Regions from separate parts of the Cohnella hashimotonis genome, predicted to be linked through region 2. Evidence: riboswitches for the same ligand, from Rfam matches in the RefSeq annotation. Region 2 holds a riboswitch; the other holds the start of a gene.
What was found. Region 2 has a riboswitch for cyclic di-AMP ahead of KB449_RS28330 (C40 family peptidase). Riboswitches for the same ligand answer to the same signal wherever they lie in the genome.
Positions count from the first base shown of each region.

Region 1: linked by a shared signal. The riboswitch ahead of KB449_RS04375 (CAP domain-containing protein) and the one ahead of KB449_RS28330 (C40 family peptidase) in region 2 are both predicted to bind cyclic di-AMP.

Region 1 covers NZ_JAGRPV010000001.1:1,124,873-1,132,432, reverse strand. The annotation lists gene KB449_RS04420 (aminotransferase-like domain-containing protein) at 1-117, opposite strand, end outside; gene KB449_RS04415 (hypothetical protein) at 344-553, shown strand; gene KB449_RS04410 (hypothetical protein) at 683-1,129, opposite strand; gene KB449_RS04405 (CsbD family protein) at 1,304-1,504, opposite strand; gene KB449_RS04400 (immunoglobulin-like domain-containing protein) at 1,844-2,680, shown strand; gene KB449_RS04395 (hypothetical protein) at 2,646-2,885, shown strand; gene KB449_RS04390 (H-type small acid-soluble spore protein) at 2,874-3,050, opposite strand; gene KB449_RS04385 (hypothetical protein) at 3,047-3,232, opposite strand; gene ku (non-homologous end joining protein Ku) at 3,370-4,374, shown strand; cyclic di-AMP (ydaO/yuaA leader) riboswitch at 4,642-4,769, shown strand; gene KB449_RS04375 (CAP domain-containing protein) at 4,780-5,631, shown strand; gene KB449_RS04370 (hypothetical protein) at 5,723-5,953, opposite strand; gene ligD (non-homologous end-joining DNA ligase) at 6,201-7,097, shown strand; gene cls (cardiolipin synthase) at 7,122-7,560, opposite strand, start outside.
Region 2 covers NZ_JAGRPV010000001.1:7,109,173-7,116,732, reverse strand. The annotation lists gene KB449_RS28360 (polysaccharide deacetylase family protein) at 1-74, shown strand, start outside; gene KB449_RS28355 (ABC transporter ATP-binding protein) at 180-1,040, shown strand; gene KB449_RS28350 (hypothetical protein) at 1,089-1,532, shown strand; gene KB449_RS28345 (AAA family ATPase) at 1,731-2,693, shown strand; gene KB449_RS28340 (DUF58 domain-containing protein) at 2,697-3,818, shown strand; gene KB449_RS28335 (hypothetical protein) at 3,815-5,116, shown strand; gene KB449_RS28330 (C40 family peptidase) at 5,301-5,768, opposite strand; cyclic di-AMP (ydaO/yuaA leader) riboswitch at 5,774-5,917, opposite strand; gene KB449_RS28325 (hypothetical protein) at 6,254-7,072, opposite strand; gene KB449_RS28320 (M1 family metallopeptidase) at 7,089-7,560, opposite strand, start outside.

The DNA of each region.
Region 1 (7,560 bases), 6.0 Mb from region 2:
GCGCTCCGCGGGCAGCGGACTGCCTGCCGTCAGCTCCCCCGATTTAATTCTTCGTTCGAAATGCTCGGCGATCTGCCGATAGACCGGCTTGCTTGACGCGCGATCGGGTAGCCACATACGCCGTCCCTCCAATGCTACCATTATCGCCTTACGCATGGTTGTCCGGCAAGCATGGACAGGGAGGCACGACCATAATTGGATGGTAAATTGGATGGTTAAAAAAACGTCGGATTGGAGGATGCGGACAGACGAAAAGCCTCCTATGCTTGTAGCAACGACAAGGAGGCGAACTGCGTAGCCGGAGTCCGGCGAAAGGGGAGCTTCGAAAAGGAGATGCCGTCCAATGAGCATGGCCTATCTGATCGGCTTGGTATTCTTCGTCATGATCGCCGGCTTCACGGCCACGCTGGCCGTCGGCTGGTCCAAGGCCAACCGGAGCGAAAATGCGGGCTACGGCAGCGGAACGGGCAAGAAATGGACGCGCCTGGGCTCGATTTATGCGCTCTGTATCGCCATCGTGCTTGCCGTCTTTTTCGCCCTGCTCAATCGCTGATCGTTCTAGGAGGTGTTTTCGCAGCATGCTGTATATATGTATTTTGTCCCTCTGCATGGTCGGCGGGCTCGCCGTACTCTTTGCCGCCGGCAAATCGATCGTCGAATCCGAGGAAACCTGACTTCTTCATTACAGCCAACGCATGAAGCTCCCCTGCCGGACGGGCACGCCTTGCTTCTCGGCCCAGCGCAGCAACAGAAGCCCGGCGCTTCTGTCCTTCAGGTCGAGGCATAAACGCACGGGCACAACCCGTCTGCCGCGCGGCAGCAGTCCGACGAGACCCCGATTGATCCGCAGCTCCCGCAGCGATTTCCCTTCGATCGTTAGGCCATTTACGGTCAGTCGGCTGCCCGCAAGCGTGAGCTCGGCCTTGAGCGCTTTCCGGCGAATGAGCAGGTAGGCGAGACATCCGCCGCTCAGCGTCATGAGTCCCGCGTGGACGTACCAAAAGGATTGGTTCGCGCCGTGTATCACGTTGCCCACCGAGAGCAGGAAGAGCAGAACGAATCCCGATATCTGCTTCGTACCTAAAGGGTACTGTACCGGAATTTTGCGAATCGCCGTTTTCTTTTCCATATTAACCGCCCCTTCAGGCCTACTGGCCTGTCCTTGTCCATATCGATTGTATGCCTGGCATCGTCTCTCTATTCGCCGACTTGCTAGATTATAGCAAAAGCGCAGCCTTTAGGCTGCGCTTTTTTGTCCCGCAAGCTCATACGCCCTGCGGAACCGTATATAAGGAGGATCGCGTCAGTGATCGGTGCGTGACTTGGTGTTTTCCTTCCACTCGCCGATCTGCTCTTGAACCTTGCCTTTGGCTTTATCCCACTTGCCCCTTGCCTGGAGACCGGGATCGTCGGTGAGGTTGCCCCATTGGTCCTTGGCTTCGCCCTTAGCCTGGTTGACCGCACCTTTAATTTTGTCGCTCCAGCCTTCCGTATGCCGATCCATATGAATGCTCTCCCTTCTCTTGCATAAGTTGGATATACAATACCTTACCCGGGAGATAGCGTTTCCAAACATCGGACGGGCGCCTGGCGGCGATAATTTAATCGCCAATTAATCTCCTATCCGGCATTGGACCGCGACCACTCCCGCCGCAACGCTGCGTCGCCGATTCCGCGCCTGAGTCGTCGCAGCGAAGCGCATCCTCATACCTATTCCTTGCTTCGTTCGCATATGCGGCGAAAACGAGCTTTCTGCCGGGAAGAAGCAACCTTCAGGAAACATATCGCGTCTCATTTGTAAGGAAACTCCAATTATGGACCTGACAAAGGAGAAAAAGAGATGGTGCCTACCGAGCGAGTATTTCGGAGGTTTGCGCGGAGCTGCTTCATTGTCGCTGCGGCGATACTTGCAATCCTGTCTACGGCATGCGCGAGAACCGTCGACACCGATTGGTCGCGGAAAGCAGCACTGTCGAGGGGTGCCGTCGTCGAAGCGGACGGACGCATCCTCAACCCCGGACCGCTCGCAGCGTTCGTGCAGTCGGTCGCGGAGCGGCGGTCCGCAGTCGTCCAAGTCGTGACCTATCCGGCGGAAGCAGAACCGATCGTGATGACCGCCGAGTTCGACGGACAGTCCGTTCAGCTAACAAGAGAGCAGCGGCTCGAAGGCGGCAGCGCAACATCAACCGCAGTTTGCGGCGGCATCGAGAAAAGGGGCGGCGCTGAGGCGGATACCTATATGGTGACAGGATGCGGAAGCGCAGAGATGGAGCTGGCCGTCGTGCCTAAGCTGATTCTTGCGCCGAACGTAGAAACAGCCGATTATGGCGCGGAGCTTCTATTAGACCCGCTGCCGTCGGGGAATAACGAGGATGGGGCGGTCGCCGCCTACCGGATCGAGATGCGCAACCTCGGCGAACAGATTCTCGAATGCGGCTCCGACTACATGATCGAGAAGCAGGCATACGGCACATGGATCATTGTCCCATACAAAGCCGATATCGCTTTTACAGCCAATTTGGCCCATCTTCAAAAAGGCGAAAGCTATGAGGCCAGCTTTGGCTTCAAAATGCTTGAATCCTGGCCGGAGCCCGGACGCTATCGCGTCGTGAAAGAAGCGACGTTCGGGAAAACGAAGGTTAAACTTGCTGCCGAATTCGACGTCCCCGACAAGAATTAAGAATCCGCGGGACTTCGGCGCCAATCGTGTCGAAGAAGCGCTGGGCAGCGTCTCTTTGCGGGATTTCGGTGCCAACCGTGGCGAAGAAGTGCTGTACAGCGTTTCTTGGCGGGACTTCGGTGCCATTCATGGCGAAGAGACGCTGTACAGCGTCTCTTCGTGGGACCTCGCCGCTATTTTGACCAACCCCGCGCTACTCCGTTAAGCGGTCGACAGCGACCGTCTGCACGTTTGTCGGTTTCTGCCCGACTTGAACCGTCGCCATGCCGTTCGCTTCATCCACCTCTTCGATCCAAACCGGCTGGCCTTCCAGCGATACGGCAATCATATCTTTCGATTCGAAAATTTGCTTGGCCCGCTGCGTATTCATGACGGATCGTCCCCTTCTTTTTCGCGCATCGTATCGGTTGTCGTCTCCTCGATAAGCCCGTTGTCAAAAGTCACCTGACCGCCGCCGAGCCCCTCGTTGATCATCCGGTCGATGTCCATGTCGTAGTTGTCGCGGCCTTCGTAAATGTGGTCCCGACCGTCCGCTGCGCCGTCTTCGCTCATGAACGTCGCTCCCTTCGCCCAAGGTTGTTCGTATCGAATTGAAAGATCGTCCGGTACAGGATGCCCAGACGGTATGAACTACATACGACGATGGGAATCCTGAAGGCATATAGGGATCATGAGGAGGGCTAAGCGTCATGCATACGGTATGGAAAGGCGCCATCAGCTTCGGGCTCGTGCACGTGCCCGTGAAGATGTTCACCGCAACGGAGGACAAGGACGTTCATCTGCGGCAAATTCACAAAGCTTGCGGCACGCCGATCTCCTACGCAAAAAGCTGCCCGCACTGCGAACGTGCGGTGGAGTGGGAGGAAATCACCAAGGGCTACGAATATGAAAAGGGACGGTTTGTGCTTTTTGACGAAGACGAGCTCGAGGCCATCAAGCCGGAAAATACGCGAACGATCCAGATCCTCGACTTCGTCGCGCTCGAAGAGATCGACCCGATGTTCTATCAAAAAACGTACTATCTGTCTCCCGATCAGGCCGGCGCCGGCGCCTACGGTCTGCTGCTCGAAGCGATGCGTCAATCGGGGCGGATCGGCATCGCGAAGATCGCGATTCGCAGCAAGAGCAGTCTCGCCGCCATTCGCTGCGTAGACAATTGCATCTGCATGGAGACGATGTTCTATCCGGACGAGATCCGCGCGATCTCGGGCGTGCCCGGCCTGCCGCAAAGCCAGAACGTCAACGACCGCGAGCTGGACATGGCCAAGCTGCTGATCGAGCAGCTGTCCGCGCCTTTCGATGCGGCCAAATATACGGACGATTATCGAACGGCGATGCTGGACGCCATCAACCGCAAGGTCGCCGGGCAAGGCCTCGACGTAGTCACCGCGCCGGCGGCGGAGCGGACCAACGTCATCGACCTGATGTCCGCGCTGCAGGCCAGCCTTGCCGCCGTAAAGACGGGTGACGCGCCAGCCGCCGGCGCGGCCGCCAGCCGAGGCGCCGGACGCAAGTCGGCGATACGGGGCGATACAGGCGAGGCGGGTGCGGCGCCTGCGGCCGACAAGCCGAAGCGCACGCGCGCGAAGCCAGCCGTACCCGGGGCTGCCGCAGCGGGCGGCGAGGAAGCCGTCGGCGCAAGCACCAAGGCTGCGACGTCGCGCAGACGGAAGGCAAGCGAGCCGCAGCCTTAATCGGCAGCCTTCCTCCAGTCCAGCCACCGACAAATCAGAATTTGTTTTGCGTATGGAGCCGTACCCAAGCCGTTAAGATGGGGTATGGCTCTTTTGCTTCCTTGGGCTATCGGCTTGCTAAAAAAGACGATGAGAATATTCTAAGAACCGGCGACCGGCCCTATCGAAAGCCGCGCGGGACAAGGACCGGCCGTTTTCATAATTCCCAATATATAGGCCGTGGTAATATTTATGCCGTGAACTAGCGAGATTCCGCTGATAGAATGTGAGACATCCGAGCCGAAGCCCGACAGGGCACGGGGGAACCAAGTATACGGGGTGAAGCCGCAACCGCGGCGGGGCGTACTCCGACCTAACCCGTCAGCTAACCTCGCAGGCTTACATTCTAAGGAGGAATTCGCACGTATGAATAATAAACGTATCGGTCAACTGGCTGTATCCGGCGCACTCTTGTTGTCGCTCGCCGTTCCGTTCGGCGCTTCCGCGAACGCTGCGACGACTGCCGGCACCCAGACGACACAGACTTACACATATAAGATCGACGCTTCGCAGCTTCAGCAATTGCTCGGCTCGTTCGACTGGCAATCGCTTTTGTCGCAGATGAATGGCGGTACGCTTGGCGGACTGAAGCCATCGACGCCGGTCGCGACGCCGACGACCTCGCCTGCCGCTCCCGCCCAGCCGACGACGGCTCCCGTGGCTTCGCCTAAACCGACGGCGCCCCCGGCACCGACTGCTACACCGGCACCTACAGCTACGCCGGTACCTGCGGCTACGCCGGCACCTACAGCTAAGCCGGCACCTACGGCCAAACCGTCGCCGACGACCTCGCCTTCCGTACCGGCTGGTTCAGGCAGTGGTTCTACGGGCTCCGGCACGAGCGTTCAGCGATCCGGCTTTGCCGCTCAAGTCGTCGATCTGGTCAATCAGGAACGCGCCAAAGCCGGCCTGTCCGCGCTCGCGTCCGACGCCAAACTGACGACGGTCGCCGACGCGAAGGCGAAGGATATGTACAACAACAATTACTTCGATCACAATTCGCCGACATACGGTTCGCCTTTCGATATGATGAAGCAGTTCGGCGTATCTTATAACTACGCCGGCGAAAATATCGCCATGGGCCAACAGTCGCCTACTGAGGTCATGAACGCGTGGATGAACAGCGCCGGGCACAAGGCAAACATCTTGAACGCAAACTTCAAATCGATTGGCGTCGCCTACTACAACGGCGAATGGGTACAAGAGTTCACGGGCTGATCTGAATAACAAAAAAAGAATGGCGCCGCAGTCAAGCACTTGACTGCGGCGCCATTCTTTTTAATGTTGCGACATCCGGGCGTCAACCGGGCTACATCAGCATCGGCAGCGCCAGCAGGAGCAATCCCGCCAAGCTCATCAAGCCGCCTTGCAGCCGTATACGACTTTCAGGCGCCGTCCCCTGACTTTCGGCCTCCCGATCTTGACCGCCGCGAGTGAGGACGAGCACGGTTCCGGGATGGAGTACGGCGAACAGCGACGACCCCGTCCAAAATACTAAAGCGAGCGACAACAGCGCGCCTGCGTGCTGTAGCAGCGGCATATCCGTAGCGATCCCTCCCCAAGCGCTTTCCTTATTGTTGTATGAGCGTGCGGAGGCAAAAGTGCGGAAAATGCGGTTTGATCGCAAGGCGGTCAGTAACCGCCAATCGCTCCGACAAACGAGTCGCCAGGACGGCTGTCGGGAAGGGCCATGGGGATGGCCATAGGGATGGGGCGCCGGATTACCGGCTAAACTAGGGAGAGCGCCGTCTCTTCAAAGGGATGGCTTCAGAACGGAGGAACGCGTTATGGCACCGGCCACGATGTCCCCGGTCACGCTTCGGCTCGGCGACCGCGAGCTGCTCATCTCTCATCCCGACAAACTGCTCTGGCCAGACATGGGCATCGATAAGCTTCGCTACGTCCAAACGCTGGCGGAGTTGGCGCCCTATCTGCTGCCTCACAGCGAAGGCCGTTTTTTAACGACGATTCGTTTTCCCGAAGGCTATGCGGGCAAGTCCTTTTATCAAAAAAACGCACCTACGCCGGTTCCCGATTATGTCAGAATCGAGACCGAAGGCGGCATCCGTTACGTCGTGCTCGACTCGCTGCCGACTCTGCTCTGGATGGGCAGCCTGTATGCGCTGGAATTCCACGTATCCTGCGAGCGCATCGCCCAGCCGCAGCCCGACCGCTGGATGCTGGATATCGATCCGAGCCTCGAGGTCGAGCCGAGAATCATGGAGGCTGCGGACAAAGTGGGCGATCTGCTCCACTCGCTCGGTCTTGAAGCGGTCCCCAAAACGTCCGGCGCGACGGGCATCCAGGTCGTCATGCGCATCGAGCCCGGTCCGACCTACGACGATCTCCGCCGGTTCGGCAAGTTCGTGTCCGAGTATTTGACCGCAAAAAATCCGCAGCTCTTCACCGTCGAACGGCTGAAGAAAAACCGCGGATCGCTCATTTACCTCGATTACCTGCAATTTTACCCCGGCCGCACGCTCGTCTCCGCCTACTCGCCGCGCGCCCGCGCGGGAGCGCCGGTATCGACGCCGCTCGATTGGAGCGAGGTGCGGGCCGATCCGAGCCCGACCGACTTCAACCTCTTGAACATCGCCGCGCGGCTGCGGGAGCGGGGCGATCTTATCGGCTCGATGAAGCCGCAGCGGCTGGGAGACGTATTGAAGCAGCTTAAGCCTAATTGAGGCGCCTTTCTTCAATAGATGATGCTACAGCAGCGGGGACAGCATGCGGCATAGCGCCTCCGCGGCCTTGCGTCCGCCGGAGCGCTTGCGAAACGACGACAGCTCCAGCTCCCTGCTGTCCTTCAGATCCTGCTGGAAGTCGCGCTCAAGCGCGGCGATCGCGTCCTGGTGGAACAGGTAGGCATTCGTCTCGAAGTTGCTGAAGAAGCTGCGCAGATCCATGTTCGCCGTCCCCACCGAAGCGATCAGGTCGTCGACGATGACGACTTTTGCATGAATGAAGCCGCGCTCATACTGCCAAAAGCGGATGCCGCAGCTCATCATTTCGTCCACGTAGGACATCGTCGCCGCATGCACGAGCTTCGTATCGGGAATCAGCGGCACGATCATGCGGACATCGACGCCGCTCATCGCGGCCGTCTTGAGCGCCATAACAACGCCTGCGCTCGGGATAAAGTAAGGC
Region 2 (7,560 bases):
AGGGGTACCGGTTCGTGACGGTATCCGAGCTGCTTCAATTAAAAAATTCAAAAACAAATTTGGTAAATCGTTGACTTACAAGTTGAGAACCATTATCATTCTTATTATGAATTGATAATGATAACGATTATCACAGACCTAACATAAAGGCGAATTCCGTTCGCCGGAGGAGTGAAGATATGTCGCGGTTAAGCACGAATCAGCTGTCTCTTGCCTATGGCAGCCGGCGTATTGTGGAGAATCTGAATCTGTCCGTGCCCGACGGCAAGATCACTTCTCTGGTAGGCGCGAATGGATCCGGCAAGTCCACGATCCTCAAGTCGCTCGCGCGCATCCTGAATCCGCAGAGCGGAGGCGTGTTCCTGGACGGCAAGCAGATTCACCGCCAGCCGACCAAGGAAGTGGCGAAGCAGCTTGCGATTCTGCCGCAGAACCCGACGTCTCCGGAGGGGCTGACGGTACGGGAGCTGATCTCGTTCGGACGCTACCCGCACCAGCGAGGCTTCGGCACATTGTCCGCCGAGGACAACCGGATGATCGACTGGGCGCTGCAGGCGACGGGCATGAGCGAATTCCACGACCGGGCCGTCGACCAGCTCTCCGGCGGTCAGCGTCAGCGCGCATGGATCGCCATGGCGCTCGCGCAGGGCACCGAGGTGCTGCTGCTCGACGAGCCGACGACGTTCCTGGACATGGCGCATCAGATCGAGGTCATGAACCTCCTTGAAAAGCTCAACCGCGAGCAAAAGCGCACCATTATTATGGTCGTCCACGATCTCAACCATGCCGCCCGCTTCTCTCAGCATCTCGTCGCATTGAAGCGCGGCACGGTACTCTACGAAGGGCATCCGGAGGTCGTCATGACGCCGGATATGCTGCGTGACGTGTTCGGCATCGATGCCGACGTGATCCCGGATCCGCGAACAGGCGCGCCGCTCTGCCTGCCATACGGATTGGCCGAAGGCATCGGCCGGGCGTCGGCAGCGGGCCAGTCGGCTGCAGTTCGCGAAGAAGGCCGCTTGACCGCCGCGGTCGTGTAGCAATCGGCTGTCGAAGGCCCTCTTCCCTTAATAAGGGAGGGGGCCTTTTTGGTGCTTTTGCGCCGCGCTGCCTCGTTGTTGCGTCCAAAGCTGCTGCATGAAAAATTCAGAAAAAAACCGCGTAACTCCTGCAGAAACGCCGGCTGGGAGCTGACTTACACGGAAAATCCGCGTAAGTCCCGCAGAAACGCCGGCTGGGAGCTGACTTACGCGGAAAAACCGCGCAACTCCCGCAGAAATGCCGGCTGGGAGCGGACTTACGCGGAAAAACCGTGTAACTCCCGCAGAAACGCCGGCTGGGAGCTGACTTACGCGGAAAAACCGTGCAACTCCCGCAGAAACGCCGGCTGGAAGCTGACTTACGCGGAAAAACCGTTTATCTCCCGCAGAAACCACCGCCCGGAGCGGAGTTGCACGGAAAAGACCGTGCAACTCTATGCCGATGCGCTAATTGGGGCTACCGGCAATGGCGATATCCCTTTTTTCAAGTAACGATTCCTTGTAACCGTGCTTTCTCGCTTGCCGCAGTCTGCCGCCGCTGCAGCGTAGTCTTGAGCGGCGTACAGCCGCACGATGTTACTTTTCATACTGGCATCCCCGCTTCGCGGTCGTTTGTGATTCCGCCCGCGCCTCTGTAATATGAAAGGAAGCAGTAGTTGAAAGCGCTTGAGGCAGAGGAGGCTCTAATCCATGGTTCATCTGGAAGACGTACGGAACAAGACGCGCCGCGTTTTGGATCAGATCGCGGCGATCGTCGTCGGGAAGCCGGATGCGGCGGAGTATGCGCTGATTGCGTTGCTCGCTTCGGGGCATATCATTCTGGAGGACGTGCCCGGCACCGGCAAGACGCTGCTCGCCAAGTCGCTCGCCCGGTCGCTCGGGTGCGCATTCAAACGCATCCAGTTCACGGCGGACCTGCTGCCGTCGGACGTGTCGGGCATCAACTTTTACAACCAGCGGGCAGGTGTCTTCGAGCTAAGAAAAGGCCCGGTCTTCACGAACGTTCTCCTGGCCGACGAGTTGAACCGGGCGACGCCGCGCACGCAGTCGAGCCTGCTCGAGAGCATGGAGGAGCGCCAGGTGACGATCGATGGCGAGACCTATCCGCTCGAGCGTCCCTTTCTGGTCATCGCCACGCAAAATCCGGTTGAGAGCCATGGTACGTTCCCGCTCCCCGAGGCGCAGCTCGACCGCTTCATGCTGCGGATTCCGATGGGCTATCCCGCCGCAGGGGAGGAAGCAGAGATTTTGCGCCGGTTCATGAGCGGCGACCCTCTGGCCACCGCACAGCCGGTCCTCGCGCTGGAAGAAGTCCTGCAACTGCAGGGCGCGCTGCAAAATGTACGCTGCCACGATGACGTGCTGCAATATATGCTCGCGATCGTCTCCGCTACGCGGGACAGCGAAGACACGGCCGTCGGCGCGAGCCCGCGCGCAAGCCTTCAGTTCATGCGGGCCGCACAGGCAAGGGCGCTGCTCCGCGGGCGCGACTTCGTGCTCCCCGAGGATGTCAAGGCGCTGGCCGTTCCCGTGCTCGCCCATCGGCTGGTCCTTCACGATCCGCTGGCGGGAGGCGGCCGCGCCGAAACGATCGTGCACGAGCTCTTGAACAAAATTGCGGTTCCTGCCGAGCAGGACGCGGTATACGCCTAGGACATGCCGATCATCAAATTGCTTGTCGTCGCTGCCGTCCTCGCCATGGTGCAGCGGATGCTGTTCAGCTGGCTCGGGCTGCGCAAGATCCGGTACGAACGAAAGTTCAGCGTTGCTCGGGCGTTTGCGGGAGACAAGATCTGGATGGAAGAGCGGCTGGTCAATGCCAAATGGCTGCCGCTCCCGTGGCTGCGGGCGGAGACGCAGATGCCTGCCGCGCTAAGATTCGGCAAGGAGGCGTCGGATCTTGCGGTGAGCGTCGGGCAGACGCTGCAAAACCATGCGAGCTTGTTCACGCTGGGCCCTTACACGAAGCTCGTTCGTCGTCATGAGGTGACCTGCCTGCAGCGGGGACGGTACCGGATTCAGACGCTGACGATTACGCACGGGGATCTCTTGGGCATGACGAGCGGCGCGCTGCAAGTCGAGTCGGACTGTGCGGTCGCCGTATACCCGAGGCTGCTCGGCGCCAGGGAGCTGCCTCGCGCGGCCCGCGAATGGATGCAGAGCGCGCTTAGCTCGCCGGACGCCTTCCGCGAGGATCACTACCATACGGCGGGCGTGAGAGCCTACCGCGGCGGCGACGCCATGAAGCAGGTGAACTGGAACGCCACCGCCAAATCCGGCGAATTGCTCGTCAATCGCAGGGAGACGATGGTCGGCGGGGACGTCACCGTGCTGCTCAACGCCGAGCTCGCCGACGCTTCGACGAACAGGCGGCTCCCGAGCGAGCAGTTCGAGGAGGCGGTCAGCATCGCGGCATCCGTCGCCAAGCAGACGCTCGATGGCGGGGGCAGGGCGGGTCTGATCTTCAACGGCCGCGTACGGGGCGACGAGTCGGTCCCCCTGCGAATCGAGCCTGCTCGAGGCCGCAGCCAATTGTACGCAATACTCGAAGCGACGACCGGCTTCGAGCCCGTCGTCCGGCTGGAGCTCGGCTATCTGCTCGGCCAGTTGATCCAGGAACGGATGCGCGGGGCGAATCTGATGCTCGTCACCGCCTTCCTGACGCCCAAGCAGGAGCAGGCGGTGCGGCAGCTGCGACAGGCGGGCAACCGGGTAGAGGTCATGCTGCTTTATAAGGAAAGGCAAACATCAAGTCAAGCCGCAGGAGGGACGCCATGAAGCTCTCGCTCCGAAGTCTGGCTGACGCGCTGGCCGTCTACCCGCTCCTTCTGATCCTCCACGAGCAAGCCGGTCTCGCTTTCCCGACGGTCGGCTGGCTCGCCCTCGCTTGGCTAAGCGCCGCGGTCGGACGAGCACTGCCCTCTGTGCTGCGCGGCAAGCTGCCGGCGTCGCTCGTCCACTTAGCGCTCATCGCGGCATTTATCGCCGCTGCGAGCGCAGCAGACTGGCGGCTGCTCTGGCTCGTGCTGCCGCTCGGCGTCTTGTCTTGGATCGCCCGCTTCGACTGGACGCGCAGCGTGCGCTGCTTCGTCGCGGTCGGCCTCCACGCGATTGTCCTCGCCGCGGCATCGCCGCTCGGCATTGCGGACGGCGCGAAGCCGCTTCTGCTCGCCGCGGGCATCGTCTGGCTGGCGGCCGCGCTGTACGATCAGCAGGCGAAGTCGCTCGCCGAAGCCGGTCTTCACGCCGGCCTCGTCACGAGACGGCTCGCCGCGGCCGGCAAGCGATATCTCGCGCTGTGGGGCGTCGTCGTCGCGCTCGTCTTTCTCCCGTTCGCGGGACTTCCGATCTGGCCGCAGGTCCTTCGGCTCATACGCTGGCTGCTCTCGCTCGTCCCTGCGGGCGAGCCTGCCCCCGAGCAGACGCCACAGCCGGAGCCGTCCGTGCAGCCGCCGGCATTCCCGCAGCAAGAGGGAGGCTCGGGCCGGCTGTGGGTATGGCTCGAGTATGCGCTTTATGTCGTACTCGCCCTGCTGGCGCTTGCCGTCGTATATCGCCTGGCGCGACGATATTTGCTCAATGCAGTCTGGTGGCGGCGCATAGCGGATCGTATGAAGTCGTGGTACGGCAGGCTGCTTGCGGGGCGGCGCGCGGCCGAGACGGATCTCGGCTACACCGAAGAGCGCGAGAGCTTGCTTCAGGGGGAGAAGCTGCTGAGCAGACTATTCTCGCGAAACAGGGCAAAGCCGAGGCGTTCGCTCCGGCGCGAGGACTGGGCGGAGATGTCCGCGGAAGACCGGGTCAGAAGCCTGTATGCCGCGCTGCTCGCCGATGCGGTCAGGGAAGGATACGTTCACCGGGAATCGCTCACGCCGTCGGAGACGATCGGCGCCATCGAAAAGTGGCGCGAATTAAATCAAGCTCCGCAGTCTCGCGCTTCGGAGACCGCGTCCCGAGGGTGGCTGGCGAGGATGTCACGCCCGCTCGGCGAGCTGTACGGCAGAGCCCGCTACGGCGGCCGGGTGAAGCCGGAGGAAGCCGATCGCCTCGGCGCAGAGTTTCCCTGGAAAAGATGACGAAAAAACGGGATCCGGCACGCAGCGCCGAATCCCGTTTTTTCGTCATCTTTTTAGGCTGAACCTGTTTCGAAATCTTAGCCGTAAGGGTACAACCTAAGTAACCTCTCCATTCACTCCAAGCAGCAGCAAAGACCCGCTTTAGGGGCGGGTCTTTGCCTAAGCCATTCCACTTCAACCGAGTTTACACGTGGTCGATCGCCACGGACGTGTAAGTGTCGGAGTCCATTACGCGGCGGGCGCCGATATAGCGCTTCGCGTAATACTTTTCATCCAGATCCGAGATCGTGACACCCTTGGAAGCCGAGTGCGCAAACTTGTTGTCGCCGACATAGATGCCTACGTGGGACACGCCTTCGCCGCTCGTATTAAAGAATACGAGGTCTCCCGGACGAAGATCGTCGCGAGCAACCTTGTCGCCCATGGCGTATTGACCCTTGGACGAGTGAGGCAGCTTGACGTCGAACTTCTTGAATACATAAGCCGTGAATCCGGAGCAATCGAAGCCGCTGGTCGTCGTGCCGCCGTAATCGTAATCGATGCCGATCAGCTTGGAGACGGTCGAGTCGAGCTTGGAAGCTGCGGATGCGCTGCCCATCTGGAAAGCCAGGAGGCAGGTTAAAGCAAGTAAGAGGACTGTAACTTTGCGCAAAACAAGAAGCTCCTTCCAAGTGCCTACGAGGTTAGCTGGAGGGTTCGGTTGAAGGTTCCCTATGGCTTCTGCGCGAGGCAAAGCCAATTCACCCGGTAAAGACTGGTTCCCCCGTTTCCCAGTGCGCGGGAATTCGGCAGTTTTCGCACCTTAGCTTTAGAAATTCGATTTTTAGGCCCCAACTCCTGCTCCTTCAAGATTAGAATTCCTTAATGTCCCAAACAAAAAGGAATATGCTGGCGACGTCTCAAAACCCAAGCGTGGCAAGGGATTGGGGCTGTACGCCGTCGAGCGGCCAAGCCTATGAATAAATGAGAAAGATTAAGAGGGCGCAAGTCTTCGACACGGCTGCAGTCGCAAGAGTATGATCGTAGTCTATGCCGCCCTCTCGACCGATATTAATAGCCTGCGAAAAAAAAAGAGACGGCGCGCCGTTCATCATCCGATGAACGGCGCGCCGTCTCTTCCTGTTTCTAAGCGTTGTTTCAAGCTTCTTCGCGCTGCCACAAGCGATGCTGGCAAGCCGCCGTCCAGAGCGAGATCATGGACCGGACGAAGTGGAAGGCCTGGTTAAGCGCGATCGCGAGCAAGCCGGTCCAGATCAGCGTGGCGCCGGATACGGCGGCTGAACCGAGGAGGGAGAGCAGCGGCAGCAGGAGCGTCACGCCGAGCAGGGGGAGCAGGCGGCTAATCGAGCGAAGCGCACCCTGCCAGGGGCTGATCCCGGCGGCGGCGCTGAACTGCATGAACAAAAAGGGGAGGTGCACCGCCAGCATCCAGAGCGCCCAGCCCGCGGCGTAAGGAAGCATCTGTCCAAGCCAGGACGCGGCATTGGGCATTTCCATGTAGGCGCTCCGGCCGAACGGAATCAGCCAGATCGCAGGCGCCAAGGCGATCAGCTTCTCGGCGCCGTAGAGCAGCGACACTTTTTTCCATGCACGCCGGATGCCCTTGAGCACTTGGGTGCCGTCCTGCTCCTCCGCATGGGCGAAGGAGTAATAAAGTCCCGCGTTCAGCACGGGCGTGATCAGCATGCGAAGGAGGAGCATGCAGCCCAGCAGGATCAGCGTATGATCGGCGAGATCCGTCTTGAGCAGACGGAACTGGGCCTCGATCGCAAAAAGCTGCTTGGCTGCCGCGCCGAGCGGATGTTCGTCCGGATACCGGGTCAGAATCGGCGCCACGACCGAGTCGATGAACCGGTAGAGGAAAAATCCCCACAGCAGGCGGTAAAGGAACAAGGCGACGAGCACGTATTTGTGCCGCTTGGTCGTCTCCCAGCCTTTTCGGATCGCGTCGTTCATGTCGCTTCCTCCTCCTTCACCAGGCCATGCTGCCGACGATCGCGTCGATCAGCTGTCCCAGCGTTACGTCAAGCTTGGTCCGCTTGCGCGCTGGCGCCTCGGCCTTCAGATAGTTGTCGTAACGGCTGTGATCGAGCACGATATCGAGCATCGGATCGACCGCCACGTAAGACAGCGGCGACGCCGACTGCAGCCGGATCTGGATGTGGCTCTGAATGCCGTCCCACGTCTTGCGGACGGTTTTGCCGTCTTTGAAGCCGAACTGCACCGTCGCCGCCTGCGGGCTGCCCTGGGTCCTGGTGAGCAGGACGATGGACTGATAGCCGCCCTCGCCGTCCGGCTCCGTGCGGATGGAGGCAACCGCGAAGTCGGCCGACTCACCCCGGTACACATAAGCGTGGAAGAAGTCCTTCCAGTCATCCTTGGTAACGGCCTCGACCACCCGCTGGAAGCTTTGGCTGTCGGGATGCTTAAAGCGGTATTTTTGA